DNA from 2 places in the Mixta mediterraneensis genome. Region 2 is predicted to be linked to the other one. Evidence: predicted binding sites of a transcription regulator. Region 2 holds the regulator's gene; the other holds the start of a gene.

Region 1 (8,151 bases), on a different contig from region 2:
CCACGCTCTCCGCAATGCAGATTGTGATCTGGTTGGTCACCTTCCTCGCGATGCTGGCGTTAACGCTGTTCATCCGTTATTCGCGCATGGGGCGCGCCTGTCGCGCCTGTGCTGAAGACCTGAAAATGGCCAGCCTGCTGGGAATTAATACCGACCGTGTGATTTCGCTGACATTCATTATTGGGGCGGCGATGGCGGCGGTAGCGGGCGTGCTGCTCGGTCAGTTTTATGGCGTGATTAATCCATTTATCGGATTTATGGCCGGAATGAAAGCCTTTACCGCCGCGGTGTTAGGCGGCATTGGCAGCATTCCCGGCGCGATGATTGGTGGGCTGGTGCTCGGCATCGCCGAAGCGCTGACCTCCGCTTATCTCAGCACGGAATATAAAGACGTGGTCTCCTTTGCGCTATTGATTGTGGTGCTGCTGGTTATGCCAACCGGGATTCTGGGCCGCCCGGAGGTTGAAAAAGTATGAAGAACGCCCTGGTTAATGCGCTTATCTCTGCGCTGATGATGCTGGTTCTGGCAACCTTTTTTATGGGGCTGCGCCTGAATCTGGACGGCACCCGCCTGGTGGTACAGAACGCCGGAAGCGTGCGTTGGGAATGGATTGCCGTTGCCTGCGTGGTGGTGTTTATATTCCAGCTGCTGCGTCCGGTGTGGCAAAGCGGTATGAAAAAAGTGTCGTTGCCTGCGCTGGTGTTGCCGGGTATTGACGGTTCCACACTGAAGCAAAAACTGGTGATGGCGGCGATCATTCTGGCTGCGGTTGCCTGGCCGTTTTTGGTCTCGCGCGGCACTGTCGATATTGCCACCATGACACTAATCTATGTGATGCTCGGCCTGGGTCTGAACGTGGTGGTTGGCCTTTCTGGCCTGCTGGTGCTGGGTTATGGTGGTTTTTATGCCATTGGCGCTTATACCTTTGCGCTGCTTAATCACTATTATGGTCTCGGTTTTTGGCAGTGTCTGCCGCTGGCGGGCATGGTTGCCGCGCTGTTTGGTTTGCTGCTCGGCTTTCCGGTGCTGCGTCTGCGTGGAGATTATCTGGCGATTGTGACGCTTGGTTTTGGTGAAATTGTCCGCATCCTGCTACTCAATAATACGGAGATAACCGGCGGCCCGAATGGCATCAGCCAAATCCCGAAACCGACGCTTTTCGGCCTGGAATTCAACCGCAGCCCACACGATGGCGGCTGGGATACTTTCCACCATTTCTTTGGCCTTAAATACGATCCCAGTGACCGGATTATTTTCCTTTATCTGGTGGCGCTGTTGCTGGTAGTGCTGACGCTCTTCGTCATCAATCGTCTGCTGCGTATGCCACTGGGTCGGGCCTGGGAAGCGCTGCGCGAAGATGAAATTGCCTGCCGCTCGCTGGGCTTAAGCCCCACGCGCATCAAACTGACCGCTTTTACTATCAGCGCTGCCTTTGCCGGTTTCGCGGGTAGCCTGTTTGCCGCGCGTCAGGGCTTTGTCAGCCCGGAATCTTTTACTTTCGTCGAATCGGCCTTTGTGCTGGCGATTGTGGTATTGGGCGGAATGGGATCACAGTTTGCGGTCATTCTTGCCGCCATCCTGCTGGTGGTCTCGCGTGAACTCATGCGCGATCTCAATGAATACAGCATGCTGGTACTGGGTGGATTGATGGTGCTGATGATGGTTTGGCGTCCACAAGGTTTGCTGCCGATGAAACGCCCTCACCTGAAGCTAAAACCAGGTAAACAAGGAGAGCAGGCATGAGTCAGCCTTTATTAGCGGTTGAGGGCCTGATGATGCGCTTCGGCGGCTTGTTAGCCGTAAATAACGTAGCGCTGGCGCTGCATCCGCAAGAAATCGTTTCACTGATTGGACCGAATGGTGCGGGCAAAACCACAGTGTTCAACTGCCTGACCGGCTTTTACAAACCGACCGGTGGTAGTATCAGGCTGCGCGATCAGCATCTGGAGGGGTTGTCGGGCCAGAAGATTGCGCGCATGGGCATTGTGCGCACTTTCCAGCATGTGCGGCTGTTTCGGGAAATGACGGTGATTGAAAACCTGCTGGTGGCGCAGCATCAGCATCTGAAAAGCGGCGTGTTTTCCGGGCTGTTAAAAACGCCGGCCTTTCGCCGCAGCGAAAGTGAAGCACTGGATCGCGCGGCCATCTGGCTGGAGCGCGTGGGGCTGCTTGAACTGGCGAACCGCCAGGCAGGAAATCTTGCGTATGGTCAGCAGCGTCGTCTGGAAATCGCACGCTGCATGGTGACGCGCCCGGAGATTTTAATGCTGGACGAACCGGCGGCGGGCCTGAATCCAAAAGAAACCCATGAGCTGGACGAATTAATTGCCGAATTGCGTGGCGAACATAAGGTGACAGTATTGTTGATTGAGCACGATATGAAGTTGGTCATGGGGATCTCCGACCGTATTTATGTGGTGAACCAGGGGACGCCTTTAGCTAACGGCACGCCGGAAGAAATTCGACATAACCCGGACGTGATCCGAGCCTATTTAGGAGAGGCGTAAGATGGCCAACCCGATGTTAACCATTGAAAATGTCAGCGCACATTATGGCAAAATCCAGGCGCTGCATAACGTCAGCCTTTATATTCATCAGGGTGAAATCGTCACGCTCATTGGGGCGAACGGCGCGGGTAAAACCACCTTGCTGGGAACGCTTTGCGGCGAACCGCGCGCTACCCAGGGGGCAATAACCTTTGACGGCAAAACCATCACTGACTGGCAAACCGCACGTATTATGCGTGAAGCGATAGCGATTGTGCCGGAAGGCCGCCGCGTCTTTACACGCATGACGGTAGAAGAGAACCTGGCAATGGGAGGATTCTTTGCCAGCCGCCAGCAATATCAGGAACGCATCAGACGCGTCTGTGAGCTGTTCCCGCGTCTGGATGAGCGCAAGGCACAGCGCGCAGGCACCATGTCCGGGGGTGAGCAGCAGATGCTGGCGATTGGGCGCGCCTTGATGAGTCAGCCGCGCCTGTTATTGCTGGATGAGCCATCGCTGGGTCTGGCCCCCATTATTATTCAGCAAATTTTCGACACCATTGAGCAGCTACGCAGCGAAGGGATGACGATTTTCCTTGTTGAGCAGAATGCTAACCAGGCGCTGAAACTGGCCGATCGCGGCTACGTACTGGAAAATGGCCGCGTAGTGCTGGAAGATAGCGGCGATGCGTTGCTGGCTAATGAGGCCGTGCGCAGCGCTTATCTCGGCACCTGATCTGGCTGGTCAGATTGCGGTTGGCCAGGGTTCGCCATCCTCTCGTACGCATGTACGCTTCGGTGGCTGTGCGCTGTCCATCTGCAATCTGCTTGTGCCGCCGCAGGTCGCTGCGATGGCTATCCGTCATCTTCTGTTTAAGTGCTGAAATCCTGCTGTAACTTTCCTGTCATTCATCTGTTATTTATCCGTCATTTTCCCGTGTCATGTTACTTCGCGAACAGAAAGGCGTGATTTCATGCGTACCTACCTGCACAGGAAAATAATATGTCCGTGTTTACTTTTCGTCGTAGCCTGATGAGTGCGGTGCTGGGCCTGATGCTCAGTGGTCATGCGCTCGCCGCCACTGAAATTCCTTTCTGGCATTCAATGGAAGGTGAATTAGGCAAAGAAGTTGACTCTCTGGCGCAACGTTTTAACCAGACTCACCCCGATTATAAAATTGTGCCAACCTACAAAGGTAACTACGAGCAGAGCCTGGCCGCAGGTATTGCAGCGGTACGTACCGGTAAAGCACCGGCCATTTTGCAGGTGTACGAAGTGGGTACTGCGACCATGATGGCATCGAAAGCCATTGTGCCAGTGCATCAGATTTTTCATGACGCGGGAATCGCGTTTGATGAAAAGCAGTTTGTTCCCACCGTTTCCGGTTATTACAGTGACGCAAACGGCCATCTGATTTCACAACCGTTTAACAGCTCTACGCCAGTGCTGTACTACAACAAAGACGCCTTCAAAAAAGCGGGGCTGGACCCTGACCACCCGCCAAAAACCTGGCAGGAACTGGCGAAAGATGCCGATGCTTTGCATCAGGCGGGCATCAGTTGCGGCTACGCCAGTGGCTGGCAGGGCTGGATTCAAATTGAAAACTTTAGTGCGTGGCACGCACTGCCCGTCGCCACCAAAAACAATGGATTCGATGGCACCGATGCGGTACTGGAATTCAATAAGCCGGTTCAGGTTCGCCACATTCAGATGCTGGAAGCGATGAACAAAAAAGGTGATTTCACCTATTTTGGACGAAAAGATGAATCTACCGCCAAATTCTATAATGGCGATTGCGCTATCACCACGGCGTCCTCCGGTTCACTTGCCGATATTCGTCACTACGCAAAATTCAACTTCGGCGTGGGGATGATGCCGTATGACGACACCGTACCTGACGCGCCGCAAAACGCCATCATCGGGGGGGCCAGTCTGTGGGTGATGAAGGGTAAAGATGCCAATACCTACAAAGGGGTCGCGGAGTTCATGAAGTTCCTGGCGCAGCCGGAAATCGCCGCAGAATGGCATCAAAAAACCGGTTATCTGCCCGTGACTACCGCCGCGTATGAGCTGAGCAAGAAGCAGGGCTTCTATGATAAAAATCCCGGCGCGGATATTGCTACCCGCCAGATGCTGAACAAGCCACCGTTGCCGTTCACCAGAGGTATACGTCTGGGCAATATGCCGCAAATTCGCACCCTCATTGACGAAGAACTGGAAGGGGTCTGGACCGGCAAACAGTCGCCGCAAAGCGCACTGGATAATGCCGTGCAGCGCGGTAATGCGTTGCTGCGTCGCTTTGAGCAACAGGTTAAGTAATTACTTTCAGGCCGGTATCGCCCGGCCCTTATTCCCCTTACGCAGAGTACGCTATGTCCTCATCTCGTCCGGTCTTTCGCACCAGCCTGTTGCCCTATCTTTTGGTGCTACCGCAACTGTTGATCACCGCTGTTTTCTTTCTCTGGCCTGCCGGAGAAGCGCTGTGGTATTCACTGCAATCCCTTGATCCATTTGGTATTTCCAGCACGTTTGTCGGGCTGGATAATTTCAGACGCCTGTTGGACGATGAATATTATCTGGCGTCGTTCTGGACGACGTTAAAATTCAGCGGGTTAGTCACGGTATGTGGCATGGCGTTTTCACTGCTGCTGGCGGCGCTTGTCGATTATGTGGTTCGCTTACGCAAGCTGTATCAAACGCTACTGTTGCTGCCGTATGCGGTAGCGCCTGCGGTGGCGGCGGTGTTATGGATGTTTTTGTTTAACCCTGGCCTCGGCCTGTTTAGTTATTTGCTGAACCAGCTTGGTTATAACTGGAACTACGCGCAAAACAGCGGTCAGGCGATGTTTCTGATTGTGCTGGCCTCAATCTGGCAGCAAATGAGCTACAACTTTTTGTTCTTTTTTGCCGCGCTGCAATCCATTCCTAAATCGCTGACAGAAGCCGCAGCGATTGATGGCGCCGGTCCGGTGCGCCGCTTCTTCAATTTATCGCTACCGCTGATTACCCCGGTGAGCTTCTTTCTGCTGGTGGTGAATCTCATCTACGCCTTCTTTGACACCTTCCCGGTGATCGATGCGGCGACAGGCGGCGGTCCGGTTCAGGCCACCACCACCCTGATCTATAAAATTTACCGGGAAGGTTTTACCGGTCTGGATCTTTCCTCTTCGGCGGCGCAATCGGTGGTACTGATGCTGCTGGTGATCGGCCTGACGGTGGTTCAGTTCCGTTTTGTAGAACGTAAGGTGCAATATCAATGATTGAGAACCGGCGCGGGCTGGACATCGTCAGCCACCTTGTTTTAGTGCTCGGTGTGCTGATCATTCTGTTTCCGCTGTATGTGGCGCTTGTGGCCGCCACGCTGGATACCGATGCGGTATATCAGGTGCCAATGACGTTGATTCCCGGTACGCATTTATGGGAAAACCTGACGCGCATCTGGACGCAGGGCATAAATGGCAGTGGCCCGGCCTTCGGCATCATGTTGCTTAACAGCATGATCATGGCGCTGGGAATTACCTGTGGAAAAATCGTGGTGTCGATGCTTTCGGCATTTGCTCTGGTGTGGTTTCGCTTCCCGCTGCGTTCGCTGTTCTTCTGGCTGATTTTCATTACTCTGATGTTACCGGTTGAAGTACGCATTTTCCCCACGGTGCAGGTCATTGCTGACCTGAACATGCTCGACAGCTACAGCGGCTTAACCTTGCCCTTAATGGCGTCGGCTACCGCGACCTTTCTGTTTCGTCAGTTCTTTCTGTCATTACCCGATGAACTGGTCGAAGCGGCGTGTATTGACGGCGCCAGTCCGATGCGTTTTTTCTGGGACATTGTGCTGCCGCTGTCCAAAACCAATCTCGCGGCGTTGTTCGTCATCACGTTTATCTACGGCTGGAATCAATATCTCTGGCCGCTGCTGATCATCAATGACGCCAGCTTAGGCACGGCGGTGGCGGGGATCAAAAGCATGATCTCAACCAGCGGCTCGCCGACTCAGTGGAACGAAGTGATGACAGCAATGTTATTAACCCTGATCCCACCGGTATTGGTGGTATTCGTCATGCAGCGTGCTTTTGTGCGTGGCCTGGTTGAGAGTGAGAAATAAAATATGGCAGGCGTAACGCTTCAGGCGGTCACAAAATCCTACGATGGAAAAAATCAGATCATCCAACCGCTGAATATCACGGTGAATGAGGGTGAGTTTATGGTGATGGTTGGCCCGTCCGGCTGCGGTAAATCTACGCTACTGCGTATGGTGGCCGGGCTGGAGCGCGTCACGACTGGCGATATTTATATCGGCGACAGACGTGTCACCCATGAAGAACCGAAAGATCGTGGTATTGCAATGGTGTTTCAAAATTATGCGCTCTATCCTCACATGTCGGTGGAAGAGAACATGGCATATGGCCTGAAAATTCGCGGCATGGGCAAAGCGCAGATCCGTCAGCGCGTCGCAGAGGCAGCGCGTAGTCTTGAGCTGGAGCATTTGCTGAGCCGACGACCGCGCGAGCTTTCTGGCGGTCAGCGTCAGCGCGTGGCGATGGGGCGCGCCATCGTGCGTGAACCCGCCGTCTTTCTGTTTGATGAACCGCTTTCTAACCTTGATGCCCGGCTGCGTGTGCAGATGCGGCTGGAGCTGCAACAGCTGCATCGTCGCCTGCAAACAACCAGCTTGTACGTTACTCACGATCAGGTTGAAGCCATGACGCTGGCGCAGCGGGTGATGGTAATGAATAAAGGCAGAGTCGAGCAGACTGGTACGCCGGTAGAAGTCTATGAACGACCCGCCAGCCAGTTTGTTGCCTCATTTATCGGTTCGCCAGCGATGAATCTGCTGGCTGGACAGATCAACAGCGACGGCACGCGCTTCAGTCTTAATTCTTCTTATGCGTTACCGCTAAGTGAGCATAAGGCAGAATGGGCGAATCGTCCGGTGACGCTCGGCATTCGTCCTGAACATGTCCGAATCAGCAGCCGCGAGCAGCATGGCATCCCAATGCGGGTTGAAACGCTGGAGATGCTGGGCGCGGATAACCTTGCGCACGGACGTATTGGCGAAACGCGTTTGGTGGTGCGTTTACCCCACAGTGAACGACCGCAGGCAGGCAGCACGCTGTGGCTGCATCTGCCAGCAGATGCGTTACACTTCTTCGATTCAACTCATGGAAAACGTCTGGAATGAGTCAATATAACTGGCCTTACCCGCATATCGTTGCGCATCGCGGCGGTGGCAAACTGGCACCGGAAAATACCCTGGCGGCGATTGATGTTGGCGCTGAATATGGTCATCAAATGATTGAATTTGATGCCAAATTATCGAGCGATATGCAAATTTTTCTGTTGCATGACGATACGCTCGATCGCACCAGTAACGGCTGGGGCGTCGCGGGGGAACTGCCGTGGGAAAAGCTGGCGCAACTGGATGCAGGCGGCTGGTTCGGTAACGATTTCACTGGCGAACCGCTGGCGCGTCTGGAAGACGTCGCCGCGCGTTGTCGTCAGCATCAAATGATGGCTAACATCGAAATTAAACCGACCACCGGCAGTGAAATTGCAACGGGCCGCGCCGTGGCGCAGGCGACAGCGCAGCTGTGGCAAGGTCAAACCGCGCCGCTGCTTTCCTCCTTCTCATGGGAAGCATTAAACGCCGCGATGCAGGCGCAACC
Region 2 (10,298 bases):
TGCTACCACATCACGAATAGCTTCATCTTCTACACGACGCAGTTCAGTGGCATCAATTTCACCGGCGGCGAACTGTTCGCGTGCCTGTTTGATAGCGGCAGGACGCAGAAAACTGCCAACGGTATCGGCACGGAAGGGGGCGGTATTTCTTTGCATGATCGCTCCTGGCTCACCTGTCACATGATTGCGGCAGGTAATAATTTCATAGAGTTAAGTATAGCCATCCGGATGGCTATATGGCCAACGAAAGAGTGACATGCGAGCTTCTCAGCCGCAACAGAAGAAAATTCAACGCGCGTGAGGAAAATTCATGTTGCAGCCAGGGAAATTAATTATCGTCAAGGATGGCGCGCGTCTGCGCCAACTGGCGGTCCGATAAAGGCAGATAGCCCGCCTCGCTCACGCGGTGCTGACCTTGCGATGACAAAATCTGCTGTAAAAATGCCGCCACCAGCGGTGGCAAAGGTTTGCCGGGTGCTTTGTTTACATAGAGGTAAAGCGGACGTGCCCAGGGATAATGGCCGCTGCGAATACTTTCCGCATCAGGCATCACCGCATCTCCGCTGGCATTGACCACAGACAACATTTTCACACCGCTGAGGTGAAAACCAAAGCTGGTGTAGCCGATACTGCGCGGGTTGCCCGCCACTGCCTGTACCACTGCGGCTGAACCGGGAAACTCTGCAACATCACTGCGAAAATCACCGTTACATAGCGCCTGCTGTTTGAAAAAACCCCACGTCCCGGAGGCCGAATTACGGCCATAGCGCTGTAAACTACGATCGGCCCAGTCAGCCTGTTTCACGCCGAGATCTCCCCAATGGGCGGGGATGTGGGTTGCGCCGCACAGACGCGTAACAGAAAAAATCGCATCAAGCTGGCGCGGATCGATCTGCTGCAACGGGTTGCGCTGATTCACCACCACCACCAAAGCATCCATTGCCACCGGTACTGCCAGCGGCGGATAGCCGTATCGCGCCTCAAACGCCTGGCGCTCGTCAGCCTGCATTGCTCGGCTCATTGCCCCAATCTGAGCGGCTCCCGCAGCCAGCGCAGTAGGTGCGGTAGACGAACCGGATGCCTGCACCTGCACATTGACGCCTGGCGCCTGACGGCTGAAACCCTCCCCCCATAACGTCATTAAATAACCGAGGGTGTCTGAACCGACACTGCTTAAATTGCCGGAAAGCGTACCCGGCTGTGCCTGGGTTACCGCAGGCAGCAAAAACAAGAGGGAGCAAAGAAACGTGCGCATGAGAAGGTCCCTTAACCGTTAATGAACGGCATTCTCCTGCATCCCGACGCTGACAATCAACCTTGGTGCCAGCGTAAAGGTAAAGCAGGTTTCCTGGTAAGGGATGCTGGTGATGTCCAGCCGTGCGTTGTGATGGCTGAGCGCATGTTTAACAATAGCTAATCCTAAACCGCTGCCGCCGGTGGCACGCGAACGCGCTTTATCAACCCGATAGAAACGCTCAGTCAAACGCGGCAGGTGTTCTGGCGGAATGCCCGGCCCGTTATCGCACACTTTGAATATCGCGCCTTGCGGGCCGCGCAACCAGCTAATATCAATGCGCGTGCCGTCCGGTGTATGGTTAACCGCGTTGTACACCAGATTAGAGATAGCGCTGCGTAGCTGTTCATCGTTGCCAAACACTTTCAGATGCGGATCGGTGTGAAAATGGATCTCGTGACGCCCGGCGCTCAGGGTTTCAGCCTCACGTTGTAGCAGTTTGAGCATTATCGGCACATCGACTTTTTCTTTCATATCGATGACTGGCGCAGCTTCAATGCGCGACAGCGTTAACAATTGTTTCACCAGGCTGTCCACACGGCGCGTCTGCTCTGACATGGTATGCAACGCCTTGCCACGCGATTTTTCGTTCATCACCGAATCGTTCATCATTTCCAGATAACCTTGCAGCACCGTTAATGGTGTGCGCAGTTCGTGACTCACGTTAGCAAAGAAATTACGTCGCGCGCCTTCCAGCTGATGCATTTGCGTTACATCACGCGCCACCGTCAGCCACTGGCCTTCGCTGTACGGCATGACGCGAAATTCCATATGATGCTGATTATTTAGCACCAGCGTCAGGGGTTTATCAAAATCGCATTTACGAATATAGCGGGAAAATTCGGGGTAACGCAGCAGGTTAAGGATGTTCTGCCCGTTATCTTCCGGCCAGCGCAGGCCCAGGTGTTGCTGCGCTAAGCCATTACACCAGAAGATGGTGCCTTCTTCGGTAGTCAGAATGACCGCATCCGGTAGCGACTCCGCACCGCTGCGAAAGCGCTTGATCAGGCTGCCTAACTCCCGGCGCCGTCGTCGGTTACGCAGCTGCATCTGATATAACCCATAAAACAGCGGCTCCCAACTGGCGCGCCCGGTGGGCGGCGTCATGGTGCGATCTAGCCATAACCAGTGCGACAGGCGCATCAAATTATGAAAATGCCACCCCAATAGCGCCAGTACGCTGAACAACAGCCACCACGGTAAATAGCCGAATAGCAGGCCGAGAATCAGCGCAGGCAGACACGCCAATACCAGTTCTGACAGTAATCTCTTCCAGGAGAGGCGTTCCAGCACGGTTAAGGCTCCGTTTAGTAGCGGGCAGAGAAACGATAACCTGTTCCGCGGACGGTTTGCACCATGCGATCGTGCCCGGAGACTTCCAGCGCTTTACGTAAACGGCGAATGTGAACATCAACGGTGCGATCTTCAACATAAACATTGGTGCCCCAAACGTGGTTCAGCAGCTGTTCACGGCTGTAGACCCGTTCCGGGTGAGTCATAAAGAAATGCAATAACTTATATTCAGTCGGTCCCATTTCCAGCGGGGTCGCTTCCGACATAACGCGATGCGATGAAGGATCCAGACTTAGCCCCTGCATCTCAATTATCTCTTCCACCGCCATTGGTGAAATACGGCGCATTACCGCTTTAATACGCGCCATAAGTTCTTTCGGCGAAAATGGCTTAGTGACGTAATCATCAGCACCTACTTCCAGGCCGCGAACGCGATCCTCCTCTTCACCACGTGCTGTCAACATCATTACCGGGATGTCGCGCGTCATTGCTTCGCGTTTCAGATGCTTAATAAATTGTATGCCGCTGCCGCCGGGCAACATCCAGTCCAGCAGAATTAAATCTGGCCAGGGTTCAATCAGTTTCCCGACCGCGCTGTCATAATCTTCCGCCTCAATTGGCTGATAGTCGTTCTGCTCCAGGACAAAACACAACATTTCACGGATGGGGGCTTCATCTTCCACAACCAAAATGCGCTTAGCCATTAGTACTCCTGCTGATATGACGGCTTCTTGATATTTGCGGCGCCATTATGCGTCAGATTTGTGACACTTTTATGAAAAACATAGCCCGTTAAACAAGGCTTTAATAGCCATTTATGACAATAACGCGGCATTTTTTCTTTTTGGTCACCGTCGCGCATTTATCGAAAATTTTTTGTGCAGCCGTCAGCGGACACCTGCATCTTTAAACATGATGGGTATAATCGCCGTGCGATTTGTTACGGCAGGGAGTTTTATGCGCATCATTCATACTGCGGACTGGCATCTGGGGCAGTTCTTTTATAATAAAAGCCGGGCAGCTGAACATCAGGCTTTCCTTGACTGGCTGCTGGTAAATATTGAGCAGCACCAGGTCGATGCGCTGATTGTGGCGGGTGATCTGTTTGATACCGGGACACCGCCGAGCTATGCCCGTGAAATGTTTAATCGCTTTGTGGTGGCGCTGCAACCCAGTGGCTGCCAACTGGTTGTGCTGGCTGGCAACCACGATTCGGTTGCTACGCTGAATGAATCACGCGAACTACTCGCCTGCCTGAATACCCGTGTGATCGCAACGCCGCAGGGCAACGACGATGTGCTGGTGCTAAATACGCGACGCGGCGAGCCGGGCGCGCTGCTATGCGCTATCCCTTATCTGCGTCCGCGCGACATCATGCGCAGTCGGGCCGGTCAGTCGGGCCGTGAGAAACAAATCAGCCTGTTAGAAGCCATTTCGGAACATTATCAACGTCGCTTTAGCGCCGCACAGGCACATGCGCTGTCATTACCCATTATCGCAACAGGCCATCTCACCACCGTGGGCGTGAGTAAAAGCGAGTCGGTACGTGATATTTATATCGGCACCTTAGATGCCTTCCCCGCCTCCGCTTTTCCCGCCGCCGATTATATCGCATTAGGCCACATTCATCGTGCTCAGCGCGTTGCCAATAGCGATCACATTCGCTATAGCGGTTCGCCGATCCCATTGAGTTTTGATGAGCTGGGCACGGAAAAAAGCGTATTTCTGCTCGATTTTTCACCTAACGGTTTGCAGAGCATTACGCCGCTGGCGGTTCCGCAGTTTCAACCCATGCAAATGCTCAAAGGCTCGCTGGCGCAGATCGAACAACAGCTGGCGGATTTCCAGACATATCAGGATGAGAAACCGGTGTGGCTGGATATTGAAGTCACGACGCAAGAATATCTCAGCGATTTGCAACGGCGGATTGAAACGTTGACGGACGGATTGCCGGTAGAAGTACTGTTACTGCGCCGCAGCCGCGCGCTGCGTCAGCACAGCCTTGCCCGGCTTGATAACGAAACGCTGAGCGAGCTGAAAGTAGAAGACGTTTTTGCCCGCCGCTTAGCGCTGGACAGTGAAATGGATGAGCAACAGATCCAGCAATTAAATACGCTGTTTCGCCGCACGCTGGCGGAGATGGAGGAGCAATCATGAAGATCCTCACGCTGCGTTTTAAAAATCTTAACGCGCTAAAAGGCGAATGGTTTATCGATTTCCGGACCGAACCATTTGCCAGCAATGGTTTATTCGCCATTACCGGCGCGACCGGCGCGGGTAAAACGACGTTGCTGGATGCCATTTGCCTGGCGCTATATCACCAGACGCCGCGTCTTGGCGCCATTTCACAAACCCAGAACGCCCTGATGACGCGTGACTGTGCCGAATGTCTGGCAGAAGTCGAATTTGAAATCAAAGGTGAAGCCTGGCGCGCTTTCTGGAGTCAGAACCGCGCTCGCGGCACGGCGGATGGCAAATTACAGGCGCCCCGCGTTGAGCTGGCCCGCTGTGCCGATGATCAGATTGTTGCTGATAAAGTCGGCGATAAATTAAAGCTGACTGAAACCCTCTCCGGCCTCGATTTTGCCCGCTTCACCCGTTCCATGATGTTGTCGCAAGGCCAGTTTGCCGCCTTTCTGAATGCTAAAGCGGGTGAACGCGCTGAGCTACTGGAAGAGCTGACCGGTACTGAAATTTACGGCCTGATTTCAATAGCCATTTTTGAACGCCATAAAGAGGCGAAACGCACGCTGGATTTATTACGCAGCCGGGCGGGTGGTATGGCACTGCTTGATACCGACACGCGCGCAGCACTGCAACAGCAGCTCGCTACGCTAAGCGAAGCCGAAAAAACCTTAAGCACTCAATACACCGATGCGCACAAACAGCAGCAATGGCAGCAACAGGCACAGCAATATCGCGCTGATGTGCAGCACAGCAGTGACGCTTTACAGGCCGCAGAACAGGCGTGGCAGGCTGCCGAAGCCGATCGGCAACGTCTGGCACGCAGTGAACCGGCGGAGAAACTGCGCGCCAGGCTACAACAGCGTGATGATTTACAGACCGGGCAGCGCGAGATCATTGCAGCACAGCAGCAGCTTACGCAGCAGCATCAGGACGCCGTAAACCATCAACAGCGTGAACAACTGGCTTACACCGAGGCACAACAGGCACGGGAACAGACACTGCAACAGCAGCAGCGTCAGGAAATTTTGCTGACAGAACAGGTGATGCCGCTTGATCAGCAGATCGCTACCCTGCAACAGCAGCAACAGCAGCAGCAATGTGACCAGCAACAGCAACAGCAGGTGTGCGAGCAGGCGCAACAGGCGTTTGTCTACGAAAGCACCCACCAGGCGACGTTACAAAAAGAGATTGCCGCCCAGCAAACCTTACGTGAACAACTGGCCGATGTCGCACAATGGAGCGCCTCTCTGCCACTGTGGCAGGAGCGATTTGCCCAACTGACGCAGCGTGAAAATCTGCTTGCCGAACTTGCCCGACAATCTCAACAGCAGCAGCAACAATTCACGCAACAACAGCAACAGTTCAGCCAGCAGGCGCAGCAGGCAATGCCACTGCAACAGGCAGAACAGCAGGCCCGGCAAGCGGCAACAGAAGCGGAGCAAGCACTAACTTCGCTACAGCAACGTTATCCACCAGAAACGCTTCATCAGTCGCTGACGCAATTGCAAACCAGCCGTGACGCCCGGCAAAAATTGACGCTGCTGGCCTCGCAATGGCAGTCACTGCAACAACAGCTTAGCCAGCGTCAGCAGCGCCTTGCCGCACTGGAGAAAACCCATCAGCAAGACGAAACCGAATTACAAAAGCTGCGCGATCTCTGGAAACGCGTGTATCAGCAGGAGAAAGACGTCGAAAAAATTTGCGCGCTGGAGCAGCATATCGCCGATCTCGCCGATCACCGGGCGCGGCTGGAAGCCGATCAACCCTGCCCGCTGTGCGGCTCCTGTACCCATCCGGCGGTTGAGGCTTATACCCGACTGGAAGTCAGCGAAAATCAGCAGCGGCTGGCAGCACTTAAGGTTCAGGTTGAGGCATTAAAAGAAGCGGGCACCGCCAAAAAAGAGCAGATAAAACAGTCTGCGCTTCAGCAACAGACGCTACGCGAGGAGATTGCCGATTTAACGCGCCAGACAGAAACACTGCATCAGCAGTGGCAGGCGCTTAGCCGTGAGCTGGCACTTACCTTCTCCCCTGGCGATCAGGCCGCGCTGGCAAGCTGGCAGCAGCAGCAATCCGCACAGGAAACCGCGCTGCATCAACAGATCCAGGCGCAGGATGCCGCTGAGCGTTCGCGCCAGGCGGCGAAAGAGCACCATATTCAACAGCTACAGGCTTTACAGCAGCATCAGCAGGCACAGCAGTTGGCCCAGCAAGCCTTAAAGAATCAGCAGCAGGCACTGGAAGCGCTACAACAGCGACAGCAGCAGGAACAGGCCAGCTGGCAGCAACGCAATGATGACTTACAACAGCAGCTGGCAAACGTCGCGTTATCGCTACCGGCCGCAGAAGAAAGAGCGCGCTGGTTAGCGACGCAACAGCAACGTTGGCAGCGCTGGCAAGAAAGTGAGCAATCACTCGCTAAGCTGCAACCTCAACTGACGCGCGCTGAAAGCCAGGTTACCGCGCTGCAACAACGGCTTACTATCGAACAACAACGCCTCAGTGCGCAGCAGCAGCAACTGACCCAGCTTACCGCGCAGATTACCGAACGGCTTCAGCAGCGTGAAGCGCTGTTTGGTAACCAGCAGGTAGCAAGTGCGCGTCAGCAAATGCAGGCCGCGCTGCAACAGAAGGAGTCTCAGCTAACGCAAAGTTTAAGCCGCTGGCAACAGACGCAAACACAGGTCAGCAGCCTGAACGGGCAGTTAGCCGTCATCGAGACCCAGCTGAAAACGCTGGCAAACCGACTGGCCGATGCGGAACAGGCATTTAGCCGCGCCTTAGCCGCAGCCGAATTTAAGGATGAAGCCAGCTTGCGCGCCGCTTTGCTGGATGAACAAACGGCGCAGCAGTTACGTAGTCAGCTGCAACAGCTGGAGCAGCAGCGGCAACAACAGCGGGCGCGGTTGACGGAAGTGCAACAACGCTTCACTGCACATCAGCAGGCGCAACCGGAAAATATGCCGGAATCTGCTGACGCCTTGCGCGAACAGCTGGAACGTTTGCGCCTGGCGTTGCGTGAAAACGCCAGCCAGCAAGGCCAGGCACAGCAGCAGTTACACAGCGATGCGGCTCTGCGCGCCCAGCAAGCGGCATTAATGCAGCAGATCGAGCAGGATGACGCGACGCTGGCACAATGGAGTTTACTCAATGATTTGATCGGCTCCGCCAGCGGCGATAAGTTCCGCCGGTTCGCCCAGGGCTTAACGCTGGATCATCTGGTGGCGCTGGCCAATCGCCAGTTGGATCGCTTACACGGGCGCTATCTGCTACAACGCCGCGCACTGGATGTGCTGGAGCTGGACGTCGTTGATACCTGGCAAGCCGATGCCGCTCGCGATACGCGCACGCTGTCTGGCGGCGAAAGCTTTCTGGTCAGCCTGGCGCTGGCGCTGGCATTGTCCGATCTGGTCAGCCACAAGACGCGCATCGAATCTTTGTTTCTTGATGAAGGCTTCGGTACGCTGGATGCTGAAACGCTGGATACGGCACTGGATGCGCTGGATGCGCTCAATGCCAGCGGCAAAATCATCGGGGTGATCAGTCACGTCGAGGCGATGAAAGAACGCATCCCGGTGCAGATTAAAGTGCAGAAAATGAACGGGCTGGGCTACAGCAAACTTGAATTGCCCAGCCCGTGAGGAGAGAACAATGACAAGATGGATAAGGGTCAGCACCCTTGCCATACTGCTGGCGGGGTGTAGCCATGCGCCGTCAAACGTGGCGGACAGAGAAACGAAGGCTTATTTGCATCACGTGCAAAGTGCAATTACGCATAATTTTGGCGATACCCGCCACTATGCCGGGAAACGCTGTTTAGTCACGGCGCAACGTCGCGCTGATGGCCGTTACAGTGTGCTGCGCACCGAGGGCGATGAAGCGCTGTGTCTGAAAGCATGGCAAAGCGTGAGCAGCGCGCGCAATCTGCCGCTGCCACCGAAAAATGCCCCGGAACAGCTAATGATTGCCTTTCCACCGGCTAATTAACGCCTTCAAAGGGATTGATCAGCAAACGCGTCAGCGCAGTCAAGCGTTATGCCATTTCGGTTTTCACCTGCGATGCGGCCCACGCGCTAAGCCGGGCGCAACGCGGGAACCACAAGACAGGGACGGACACTCGCGCTTTATCGCTGATATGCGCGGCTTGTTCGGCATTATGGCTGCCGTTTTCACCGCTATCGCCGCGCGAGGCCGTATATTGCGGAAGACTAAACCGGCGTGTTCGCCAGAGCGGGGATTAAAAAGCGGCCGGTAGTAAAAATGTGACGGCCTGACAGCCAGGCCGCCGGATGCGTTTACGCTTGCAGCGGCCATAGCCAGGCCGCGCCCCGCACGCCGCTGGAATCGCCATGAACAGCTTTCAGTACCGGTGTCTCGCACTCACCGCCAAACACCCATTTTTTCATCAGGGTCGGTACCGTTTGATACAGACGGTCAACGTTGCTCATGCCGCCGCCTAACACTATTACGTCGGGATCAAGCAGATTAACCACCTGCGCCAGCGATTTCGCCAAACGCATCTCATAGCGGCTCATCGCCAGCTCCGCAACGGGATCCTGCTGCTCCAGCAAGGTAATGATCTCCGCGCCTTTACGCGCTACGCCGCTCAAACGCTGATAGTCGGTGGCAAAACCCGTCCCTGATACAAACGTCTCGATACAGCCCTGCAGCCCGCAATAAGGGGTTCTACGCCGGAACCGCCGAAATTTCCGACCTACTATTTTTAGTGATCTTTCGTAACCTGGGGGGCTTTGTTGAATAAATGAGAGTTAGTGAGAAGATGGTTCCCGCTGGTAGCATCTGTTATGCGATCCGCACGCTATGCGGCATACCCAGCATCGTCATCCGGTTCAGCGCTTTCACCATCGCCATCGCTTCACCCACCTGCGCGTCGTAGTCCCGCAGGCTCAGATGTCCGCCAACCAACGATTTGATACGGAACATCGCCGTTTCTGCCACTGAACGCCGGTGATAGCCCACTTTCTTTTTCCAGACATCGTTGCTGCCGCTCAGATGCTGATTCGCCACTGCGTGGTTACGCTCATGGTATTTGTCAGGCCAGTATTGCGCACCGCTTCGTGGCGGGATAAGCGGTCTTATCTTTTTCCGAAGCAACGCATCGTGGCAGTAGCGCGTGTCATAAGCGCCATCAGCCGAGGCTTCCTTTATTTTCCTGTGGGTCTGGTTAATCAGCTCCGGCAGTGCCTGCGCATCTGTCGTACCGCTGAGCGATAAACCGGCACAGACAATCTCGTGCGTCGCATTGTCTGCGGCAGGATGAAGCTTGCGCCACACCCTTCGTCTGTCCGCTCCATGCAGCCTGACTTTCCATTCGCCTTCGCTAAAGACCTTCAGGCCGGTAGCATCGATGACCAGATGTGAGATTTCACCACGGGTTGGAGTTTTTATGCTGATGCTAACGCGCTTTGCCCGCTTGCTGACCAGAGAGTAATCAGGGCAGCGCAACGGCATATCTATTAGCTTAAAAATCGAGTCAACGAAACCCTGTAAAGCGCGAAGCGAC

What was found. The regulator PhoB, encoded in region 2, activates phosphate uptake and scavenging genes when phosphate is short. The targets are predictions, from matches to a motif close to CTGTCATAAAACTGNCNNAT.
Region 1: ugpB (sn-glycerol-3-phosphate ABC transporter substrate-binding protein UgpB) is a predicted target of PhoB. The motif match lies at 3,390-3,409, and genes of this name have one in related genera.

Annotation. Positions count from the first base shown of each region.
Region 1 is NZ_JASUAZ010000074.1:697-8,847, forward strand. Features, by position in the region: gene livH (high-affinity branched-chain amino acid ABC transporter permease LivH) at 1-476, shown strand, start outside; gene QRY16_RS20980 (high-affinity branched-chain amino acid ABC transporter permease LivM) at 473-1,744, shown strand; gene livG (high-affinity branched-chain amino acid ABC transporter ATP-binding protein LivG) at 1,741-2,508, shown strand; gene livF (high-affinity branched-chain amino acid ABC transporter ATP-binding protein LivF) at 2,510-3,223, shown strand; gene ugpB (sn-glycerol-3-phosphate ABC transporter substrate-binding protein UgpB) at 3,491-4,807, shown strand; gene ugpA (sn-glycerol-3-phosphate ABC transporter permease UgpA) at 4,861-5,748, shown strand; gene ugpE (sn-glycerol-3-phosphate ABC transporter permease UgpE) at 5,745-6,590, shown strand; gene QRY16_RS21010 (sn-glycerol-3-phosphate import ATP-binding protein UgpC) at 6,594-7,667, shown strand; gene ugpQ (glycerophosphodiester phosphodiesterase) at 7,664-8,151, shown strand, end outside.
Region 2 is NZ_JASUAZ010000007.1:40,135-50,432, reverse strand. Features, by position in the region: gene QRY16_RS06870 (cobalamin-independent methionine synthase II family protein) at 1-156, opposite strand, end outside; gene QRY16_RS06865 (PstS family phosphate ABC transporter substrate-binding protein) at 329-1,255, opposite strand; gene phoR (phosphate regulon sensor histidine kinase PhoR) at 1,274-2,587, opposite strand; gene phoB (phosphate response regulator transcription factor PhoB) at 2,602-3,291, opposite strand; gene sbcD (exonuclease subunit SbcD) at 3,545-4,744, shown strand; gene QRY16_RS06845 (SbcC/MukB-like Walker B domain-containing protein) at 4,741-8,415, shown strand; gene QRY16_RS06840 (cell envelope integrity TolA C-terminal domain-containing protein) at 8,426-8,761, shown strand; partial or broken gene QRY16_RS06835 (ROK family protein) at 9,070-9,459, opposite strand; gene QRY16_RS06830 (IS5 family transposase) at 9,578-10,298, opposite strand, start outside.